Regions from separate parts of the Nonomuraea sp. NPDC059023 genome, predicted to be linked through region 3. Evidence: riboswitches for the same ligand, from Rfam matches in the RefSeq annotation. Region 3 holds a riboswitch; each other region holds the start of a gene.
What was found. Region 3 has a riboswitch for thiamine pyrophosphate ahead of thiC (phosphomethylpyrimidine synthase ThiC). Riboswitches for the same ligand answer to the same signal wherever they lie in the genome.
Positions count from the first base shown of each region.

Region 1: linked by a shared signal. The riboswitch ahead of ACFWYW_RS15695 (purine-cytosine permease family protein) and the one ahead of thiC (phosphomethylpyrimidine synthase ThiC) in region 3 are both predicted to bind thiamine pyrophosphate.
Region 2: linked by a shared signal. The riboswitch ahead of tenA (thiaminase II) and the one ahead of thiC (phosphomethylpyrimidine synthase ThiC) in region 3 are both predicted to bind thiamine pyrophosphate.
Region 4: linked by a shared signal. The riboswitch ahead of thiO (glycine oxidase ThiO) and the one ahead of thiC (phosphomethylpyrimidine synthase ThiC) in region 3 are both predicted to bind thiamine pyrophosphate.

Region 1 is NZ_JBHYIO010000007.1:347,556-349,751, reverse strand. It holds gene ACFWYW_RS15695 (purine-cytosine permease family protein) at 1-921, opposite strand, end outside; TPP riboswitch at 966-1,081, opposite strand.
Region 2 is NZ_JBHYIO010000007.1:270,969-273,164, reverse strand. It holds gene ACFWYW_RS15295 (TetR/AcrR family transcriptional regulator C-terminal domain-containing protein) at 1-87, opposite strand, end outside; gene ACFWYW_RS15290 (hypothetical protein) at 159-668, shown strand; gene tenA (thiaminase II) at 649-1,320, opposite strand; TPP riboswitch at 1,308-1,402, opposite strand; gene ACFWYW_RS15280 (MFS transporter) at 1,371-2,196, opposite strand, start outside.
Region 3 is NZ_JBHYIO010000008.1:10,531-12,726, forward strand. It holds gene ACFWYW_RS15770 (GNAT family N-acetyltransferase) at 1-282, opposite strand, end outside; gene ACFWYW_RS15775 (shikimate kinase) at 292-777, opposite strand; gene ACFWYW_RS15780 (DUF6458 family protein) at 808-1,068, shown strand; TPP riboswitch at 1,110-1,222, shown strand; gene thiC (phosphomethylpyrimidine synthase ThiC) at 1,215-2,196, shown strand, end outside.
Region 4 is NZ_JBHYIO010000003.1:180,874-183,069, forward strand. It holds gene ACFWYW_RS06800 (Rv2175c family DNA-binding protein) at 1-44, opposite strand, end outside; gene ACFWYW_RS06805 (NAD(P)/FAD-dependent oxidoreductase) at 75-1,229, opposite strand; TPP riboswitch at 1,288-1,404, shown strand; gene thiO (glycine oxidase ThiO) at 1,394-2,196, shown strand, end outside.

The DNA of each region.
Region 1 (2,196 bases), on a different contig from region 3:
GGAGAAGATCCGCCGGTCCACCCTCGGCATCAGGTTCTGCAGGGAGACGGTCGTGGAGTACACGTTCGCGAACGACTGGTCGGTCTCGCGCAGCACCAGGATGGCGAAGAACAGCGCGCCCAGCGGCGCCGCCACGAACGGCGCGAACACCGCGGTGGAGTCGGCCGCGACCGCCGAGGCCCCGGCCAGCGCGACCGCGTAGACGCCCAGGCCCAGGCAGGCGATCTGGGCCAGCGTGTAGCCGCCCACGACGCCGGTGAAGGCGGCCCTGCTGGAGCGCGAGTGCCGCGCGAAGTCGGCGGCCAGCGGCACCCACGAGATCGACAGCGCGATCACGTAGTCGACGGCCGGGGCGAACGCGGTCCAGTCGCCACCGGTCTGCGGCGGCGCCTTGCCCAGGAAGTCCACGGCGAACCAGACCATCGCGATGATCACGCCGATCGTGACGTACCTGCGCAGCAGCCTGATCGCGCCCAGCGGCCAGATCGTCAGCGCCGTGGTGATCGCCCCGGCGACCAGCACCCAGACGGCGTACGGCACCGCCGTACCGAAGATGGCCATCGCGCCGTTGGAGATGACCCAGAGCTCGAACGCGCCCCAGCCGATCATCTGGACGATGTTGAGCACGGTCGGGATGTAGGACAGCTTGGCGCCGAACAGCCCGCGCAGCAGGACCATCGCCGGTTTGCCCGTCTGGGTGCCGGGGATGGCCGACAGGCCCACCATGGCGGTGCCGATCAGGCTGCCGACCGCGGTGGCGGTGAGCGCCGCCGCCAGGCTCAGCGGCGCGTCGCCGAGGGGGTTGAGCAGCAGCAGCGCGCCGGAGAAGCCCAGCAGGCTGACCGCGAGGTTGGCCCACAGCGCGCCCTGGTCGAGCACGCCGAGGGTTTTCGGCGTGGCCCCGTCCAGGGTCAGGGCCACCTCCGAGTGGTGGGGTTCATCAGAGTGGTGTGATCCATCGACGACACGCGTCATCGTGAACGCTCCCTACGCCGGCATTACCCGGTCAGGTTCATGCGGTCGGCGACGGCACTCGGTCGCCCTCTCAGCCTGGTTGCCCCAAGCTCCCGCGTTGGATTGATCTTTGGAGCTGGGAATGCACAGCTCGCGGCCCTCATGATGCCCCATATGGGCGCTTTCGGCCAGCCCGGGGTTCGAGATCTATCCTGCGGCGAGAGTCCGTCGACGTACGCCGGAGTACAGCTACATCCCTGGCGATAGCCGTACTTTCTGGCTGAACGACAACCCTTTCTGAACAGGCCTTTTGTAGTACGCGCGACGTGCTTCAGCCGCCGGGAACAGGCACAGAGCGATCACCGTGCCTTGGGAGGCCGTCAGACCTCGGCCATCGTCACGCGGTTGCTCACACAGACTGAAACACTTGGCAGTTATCCCACCTGCGTCATCGTCCTCGCGAACCCTCGTGTGCGCTTGATCGTCAAGCCCCATGAGACGCGCGGTACGCGTGTGTGTGTTGCACGCATGATCGAGCGCGAAGAGAAGGGGATCATTTGTCCGAGGACAACGATCTTCCACCGTCCGCCCGTGTCCGCGTCCTACCGCTCAGGCCGTCCCGCCGAGACAACGGCGACCTCTGCGGCGCCCTCGCAGCCGTTGCCGTGGCTGCGCTCCTGGCGCGCTGTCCCTGCCCCTGGAATCACCCGTCCCCGGGCCATCAGAGGCTGATGTACATCCCTCAGCCATGCTGCCCGACGCGTCGACGCCACAGCCAACCGTGACCGTGACACGCGTGATCATCCCACCGCCACGGCAGGAGCGCACCGCCGACCGCCACCGTCACGATCCCCGAGCGGAGCGGCCGGCCCCGATCAGCCGCGAGGCGAGTACGAGGGCGGAGTCTCGGCAGCAAACGGAGCGGGCGGGGTTCTGCGGTCAATTCCAGACTGCCGCGCATTGCTGAGCCCGAAGTGACCCAAGGTGTTCAGCCTCAGAGTGAGCCTTGCCCAGTCGCCATTACGCAGTGAAGAGTTCGAGAGCGATGAGAGAGCGCTCTGAGCCGTGGGGACACAAGAGGCCGGCCTGTCCCCGGTCTGTCCCCGACTTCAACGATGTGTCTCCGCAGGTCAATGTCATGTCGGGGACAGTGGGGACATGTGTGACGCGGACCTTGTACCTACGGGCGTCTAGGTCGTGGCGGTGAAGCCCACACCGGGACCGGTCGCGGTAAGTCGCGCG
Region 2 (2,196 bases), on a different contig from region 3:
GAGCCGCCGCATGTTCAGGCCGGCCACGCCCTCGGCGTCCAGGACCTCGACGGCGGCCAGGACGATCTGCTCCTTGGTCAGCGACATGCCGCCATCGTATTGCACTTAGTTCAACTACGTCCTACAGTTTTACTAAGTTCAAAAACGAGGAGACATCCATGAACGCCCGCATCGCCGCAGCGGTGATCCAGCTACTGACCGTGGTCCCGTTCCTGCTGGGGATCTACTCCGTGACCTTCTACGGCGCCGCCGCCCAGCGGGCCGCCGAGGCCGAGATGGCCCGCCAGAACCAGCCCCTGGAACTGCTGACCGGGAACGGCATCAGCTTCGCCGGCAGCGAGGGCCTGGCGATCGTGATCATCGTCATCCTGGTGGTCCTGGCGCTGCTCAACCTGACCGGCAGGCGGATCGGCCGGATCCTCTCCTGGATCTTCCAGCCGATCCTGCTCGTGCTCGGCGTCGTCATCATTCCCGGCCAGGTGTTCACGGCCCGCTTCCTGGAGCCGGTGCTGCCCGGCGTGGACACGCACACGCTGGTCGCCGCGGCCCTGGGCGCCATGCCCGCCTGGGCGACGACCGTCAGCTGGGCCAAGCTCGTGCTCACCACCGCCGGCTCGGTCGCCGTCGTGGTGCTGCTGATCCGGGCGGCTAAAGCCACTTCGCGGTAGGCCAGGACTCCAGTTGCCAGGCGCTGTCCCAGAACATCCACTCGAACTCCGCCGCCTTCACGAAGGCGGCCCGCATCTCCTCCAGGAGCGCCGGGTCGGCCTCGGCGGCGAGGCGGTCGGTGATCTGCTTGGCCCGCGTGACCGACGCGGCGTACTCGGGGTCGGCGTAGGTGGCGATCCAGGCGCGGTACGGATGGGTCTCGGAGCTGCGGCCCACCAGCGCGGTGCCGACGTCCTCGTAGATCCAGAAGCAGGGCAGCACCGCCGCCGCCAGCACCGGGTACGGCGCCGACAGCGCGGTGGCCTGCAGCCAGGAGGAGTAGCCGAGGGCCGTGGGCGAGGTGGGCACGCCGGTCAGGTCGGCGGCCGTCAGGCCGTACTGCTCGATGTAGCCCTCGTGGAGGGTGCGCTCGGCGGCGATGGCGTCGTGGGCGGCCTGCGACCAGAAGGCCATCTCGTCCGGGTCCGCCGCCCTGACGGCCGCGGTGGCCAGGGCCTTGGCGAACGCCTCCAGGTAGCGGGCGTCCTGGACGATGTAGAAGGCGAAGCGCTCGCGGGAGAGCGTGCCGTCGCCCAGGGCGGTGTTGAACGGATGCTCGTGGATGGCCCGCAGCAGGCCGGCGGTTTGGGTCCAGGCGTCGTCGGTGAACACGACAGTCCCTTCGCTAGTCCGAACTAGATCAGGTTCGACGGGTTTGGATCTCAGCCCTTGTCGGGCACCCCGCGTCGCGCGCTCACAGTAACAGCCGCCAATGTGGTGAGTCCCATCAGGAGGGCGCCGAACCAGAGGGCGCCGGTGATGGCCAGGTTGTCGGCCACGATCCCGCCGAACGCGGCGCCGAAGGCGATGGCCAGGTTGAAGACGGTGGTGTTCAGCGCGGTCGCCGCCTCGGCCGAGGCTCCGGCGCCCTTCAGGATCCAGGTCTGCACGGCCACGGGGGCGCCGCCGTAGGCCAGGCCCCAGATCAGCAGCAGGATCGAACCGGTCACCGGCGTGGTGCCGGCCAGCGGGAAGATCACCATGATCACGGCCAGGGTCGCGCTCAGCGTGACGACCCGGCGCCTGACGTCCCAGGACGAGCCGACGAAGGTGCCGACGACTCCGGCGACGCCGAAGCCGAGCAGGACCGGGCCGATCAGGTCGGCGGGCACGCCGGAGACGTTCTGCAGGATCGGGCTGATGAAGGTGAAGGCCGCGTACTGGCCGCTGACCACGAGGAACGTGGAGATGACGGCGGCGCGGACGACCGGATTGCGGAACTGGCGCGGCAGTTCGCGCAGGCGGACGGGGGCGGTGGCGGGAATCCTCGGCAGCAGCCACAGCAGCGCGCCGACCACCAGCAGGGCCAGCACGCCGACGGCGGCGAAGGCGACCCGCCAGTCGGTGAGCCCGCCGATGAGCGTCCCGGCCGGGACGCCGAGCACGTTCGCCGCGGTCGCACCGCCGAAGGCCAGCGAGGTGGCCCGCGCGACGTGACGTTCCGGCACCAGCCGTACGGCGATGCCCGCCGCGAGCGCCCAGAACCCG
Region 3 (2,196 bases):
CAGGTTGCACGACAGGTTGTCCTTGTCGAGCTCGTTGAGCACGACCTCGCCGACGTACCCGTCCGCGGCCATGATGGCCAGGTCGAGCCGGTCCTCGTGGTCGCGTCGCGTGGTGTACCACTCCAGGGCCGCCTTGGGGGAGATCCCGTCGTGGGTGTGGGAGCCCGTGAGCCGGGCGACCTCGGGGTCGTCGCACAGCTCGATCAGGCCCTCGACGTGCTCGGGCCCGACGGGTACGAGGGTCACCCGGTCACCGGCGAGGGTGGGTTTGTTCGCGAACATTTCCCTAATTTATAGAGCCTCGTAAATGGTTGTCGCCGTGTTTTCCGGGGTGGCCGTGGAGACGTCGAGCCGCAGGTCGGCGAGCTGCAGGAAGTACGGCCCGCGCCGCGCCCGCATGGCGGAGGGCGAGAACTCCGGGCGGTGGTCGGACGAGCGCATCCGCTGGGCCAGGATCTCGTCGGGGGCGTCCAGCCAGACCACGAAGGCCGCGCGCAGCGCCTCGCGTACCCGCGGGTCCTCCACGGTGCTGGCCGCCGCCGCGATCACCTGGGGCGGCTCGGTCAGCGCGTGGAGCACGTGCTCGGCCTCCCTCCGGTGCAGCACGTCCGCGCCCTCCGCCTTCGCGATCTCGGCGGCGCTGGCGCCGTAGCGTCCGCGCAGGTACGGGTCGCTGTCGCTGAGCGGCACGCCCAGCTCGCGGGCCAGCAGTTTGCCGACGGTCGTCTTGCCCGAGCCCATGAGCCCGATCACGACGACAGGTTTGTTCTTCGACATGGGGATAGGTGTTTCCTCTGGAGGTGCATTATGACAATCGCCGGAGGCATCATCCTCATCATGCTCGGCGCGATCCTGACCTGGGCGGTCGAGTTCGACCTCGCCGGTCTTGACATCAATGTGATCGGCGTCGTCCTCATGATCGGTGGTCTGGCCGGGTTGCTGTTCGGTCTGTACCGGATGCACGTTACCCGCAGGGTGATCGAGGAGCCGATCTACGAGGACCCGCACGCGCGCCGTACGACGACGGTCTACGAGGAGAGGCGGCGGATCGACGAGCCGCCGCTGTAAAGGGTCTTGTGCGTACCCCGGGTCGCCGGGGTACGGTGGCGCGGTCCGAACGCGGGAGCCCGGTGCAACGGGCTGAGAGGACGGCTGGAGCAGCCGCCGACCGCCAGAACCTGATCCGGGTAATGCCGGCGAAGGGAGTTTGCGCGATGAGTGACGCGCGCTTTTCCAAGATCCATCTCGGTGATCTGCGGGTCCCCATGCGGCGGGTGCACCTGTCGAACGGGACGTCGGTGGAGCTGTACGACACCTCCGGGCCGGACAACCCCGACATCACGCGGGGCCTGCCGCGGTCGCGGGAGGTGTGGGTGCTCGAACGCGGCGACGTCGCCCGCTACGGCGGCCGCCAGGTGCGGCCCATCGACGACGGCTTCAAGGAGCAGCAGGCCTGGGCCCGCGCGAACACCGAGGTCTTCCCCGGCGACGGGCGCAAGCCGCTGCGGGCCACCGGGGCGCCGGTGACCCAGCTCGCCTACGCGCGGCGGGGCGTGGTCACCAAGGAGATGGAGTTCGTCGCGGTCAGGGAAGGAGTGAGCGGCGAGTTCGTGCGCAAGGAGGTGGCGGCCGGTCGGGCGATCATCCCGGCCAACGTCAACCATCCGGAGAGCGAGCCGATGGTCATCGGCCGCAACTTCCACGTGAAGATCAACGCCAACATCGGCAACTCCGCGGTCGCCTCCTCGATCTCCGAGGAGGTGGAGAAGATGACCTGGGCCACCCGGTGGGGCGCCGACACCGTGATGGACCTGTCCACCGGCCGCAACATTCACACCACCCGCGAGTGGATCATCAGGAACGCGCCGGTGCCGATCGGGACCGTCCCGATCTACCAGGCGCTGGAGAAGGTCGGCGGCGTGGCGGCCGACCTGTCGTGGGAGGTCTACCGGGACACGCTGGTCGAGCAGTGCGAGCAGGGCGTCGACTACATGACCGTGCACGCGGGGGTACGGCTGGCGTACGTGCCGCTGACCGCGCGGCGCAAGACCGGCATCGTCTCGCGCGGCGGCTCGATCATGGCGGCGTGGTGCCTGGCCCACCACCGGGAGAGCTTCCTCTACGAGCACTTCGAGGAGATGTGCGAGCTGCTGGCGAGCTACGACGTGGCCTTCTCGCTCGGGGACGGCCTGCGGC
Region 4 (2,196 bases), on a different contig from region 3:
AGCTGGTCGGTCTCCCGGTCGATCTGTGCAACAGAAAGCGTCACGAAACCACAACTACCACATGGAGTGCTTGCTCAAACAACACAATCTCGTAGGGTCACATCCGGATCTACCAGGCGTTCCACATCAAGACGGGCGCCAGCCTCGATGAGACGGCGGCCCTGGACGAGGTCGCGGGGCCGGTCGGCGGCCAGCACGGCGGTGATCCGATCTTCCGCGGTCAGCCACACCGCCGACCACTTCTCCCCCTCGCGGTACACGACCCGGCCGCCCGCGGGGTGATATCCGGCGTATTGCAGCATGTGACCGAACTGCTCCGACCAGAAGTACGGCACCGGGTCGTAGACCGCCTTCTCGCCCAGCAGCGTGGCGGCGGCCACGTCGGGAGAGTTGAGCGCGGTGTCCCAGTGTTCGACGCGCATCCGGGTCTGGAACCGGCGCGACCACCAGCTGGCGCAGTCGCCGACGGCCACCACGCCGGGCAGGGAGGTACGCAGGTGCTCGTCGGTGACGACGCCGTTGTGCAGGTCGATGTCGGCGTCGGCGAGCCATTCGAGCACCGGGCGGGCGCCGATGCCGGAGACCACGACGTGCGCGGGCACGAACTCGCCGCCGACCAGCTCCACGCCGCCTTCGACGACCTCGCTGACCATCGTGTCGAGCCGCAGGTCGACGCCCTCGTACCAGGGCAGCGTGCGCGCGCCCATCTCGCCGATCGCGTGCGACAGCGGCGTGCCGGCCGCCTCGATCACGGTGACCACGCAGCCCGCCTTGCGCGCCGCGGTCGCCACCTCGGCGCCGATCCAGCCCGCGCCCACCACGGCCACCCGCGCGCCGGGCACCAGGGCGGCCCGCAGCACGTGGGCGTCGTCGAGCGTACGCAGCACCAGCTGGGGGCCCTCGCCCGGCAGCCGGATCGGCTCGGAACCCGTCGCGATCACCAGGCCGTCGTAGGGCAGCTCGCCCTCGGTGGTCTCCACCACGCCCTCACGCAGGCTCTTCGCGGCCACGCCCGGCCGGAAGTCGGTTCGCAGGGCGGCCAGGTCGGTGTCGACGAAGCTGTCGTCGCTCGTGCCCAGCAGCACCGCCTTCGACAGGGGTGGACGGTCGTAGGGCCGGTGCCGCTCCTCGCCGAGGAGAGTGATCCTTCCTTCGAACCCGCGCCCGCGCAGCGATTCGACGCTGCGTACTCCGGCCAGGCCGGCTCCCACCACCACCACGTGATCCACGGTTCCGACCATACCGGGGTCATTCGTGGGAGTGCCTGCCGAGGCCGTAGGCTGGGACCGTAAGACGCGCGGGAGTCCGGCCTTAACCGGACTGAGAGGAAGGCTTCATCGGGCCTTCGACCGCAAGACACCTGATCCGGATCATGCCGGCGTAGGGAGCGGACATGCACGTGATCGTGGGCGGCGGCGTCGTCGGGCTCAGCGTGGCCTGGCGCCTGGCCCGCTCAGGACGGCCCGTCACCGTCGTCGACCCCGCGCCCGCCTCGGGCGCCACCCACGCCGCGGCGGGGATGCTCGCGCCGGTGAGCGAGGTCACGTTCACCGAGGAGCCGTTGCTGCGCCTGGGCGCGGCCTCGCTGGCGCGCTGGCCCGCCTTCGCCGCCGAACTGATCGCCGACGCGGGCCTCGGCCCCGGGGCGCTCGACTACCGCGCCGACGGCACGCTCGACGTGGCCTTCGGCGCCGACGACCTGGCCGTCCTGGAGGAGACTGCGGGCTTCATGGAGAAGCTGGGCCTGCGGGTCGAACGGCTCAGCGGGCGCGAGTGCCGCCGCCTGGAGCCCATGCTCGCGCCGTCGGTGCGCGGCGGCCTCCTGGCGCCCGGCGACGCCTGGGTGGACCCGCGCAGGGTCGCCGGCGCGCTGCTGGCCGCCTTGGAGCGCCTCGGGGTCCCGATCGTGCGGGCGCGGGTGCGCGAGCTGCTGCGCGGCGATGAGGGCGTCCAGGGTGTACGGCTGAGCCCGGGTGACTCCGGCGGCGAGCCGTACCCAGAGCCGGATCGGGAGGAGCTGCGCGCCGAGCGGGTGGTGCTGGCGGCGGGGGCGTGGAGCGGCGCGCTGGCCCCGGTGCCGGTGCGGCCGGTGAAGGGGCAGATCCTGCGCCTGCGCTCGCAGCGGCCGCTCCTGGGCAGGTGCGTGCGGGGCACGGTGCACGGGCTGCCCGTCTACCTGGTGCCGCGCGGCGACGG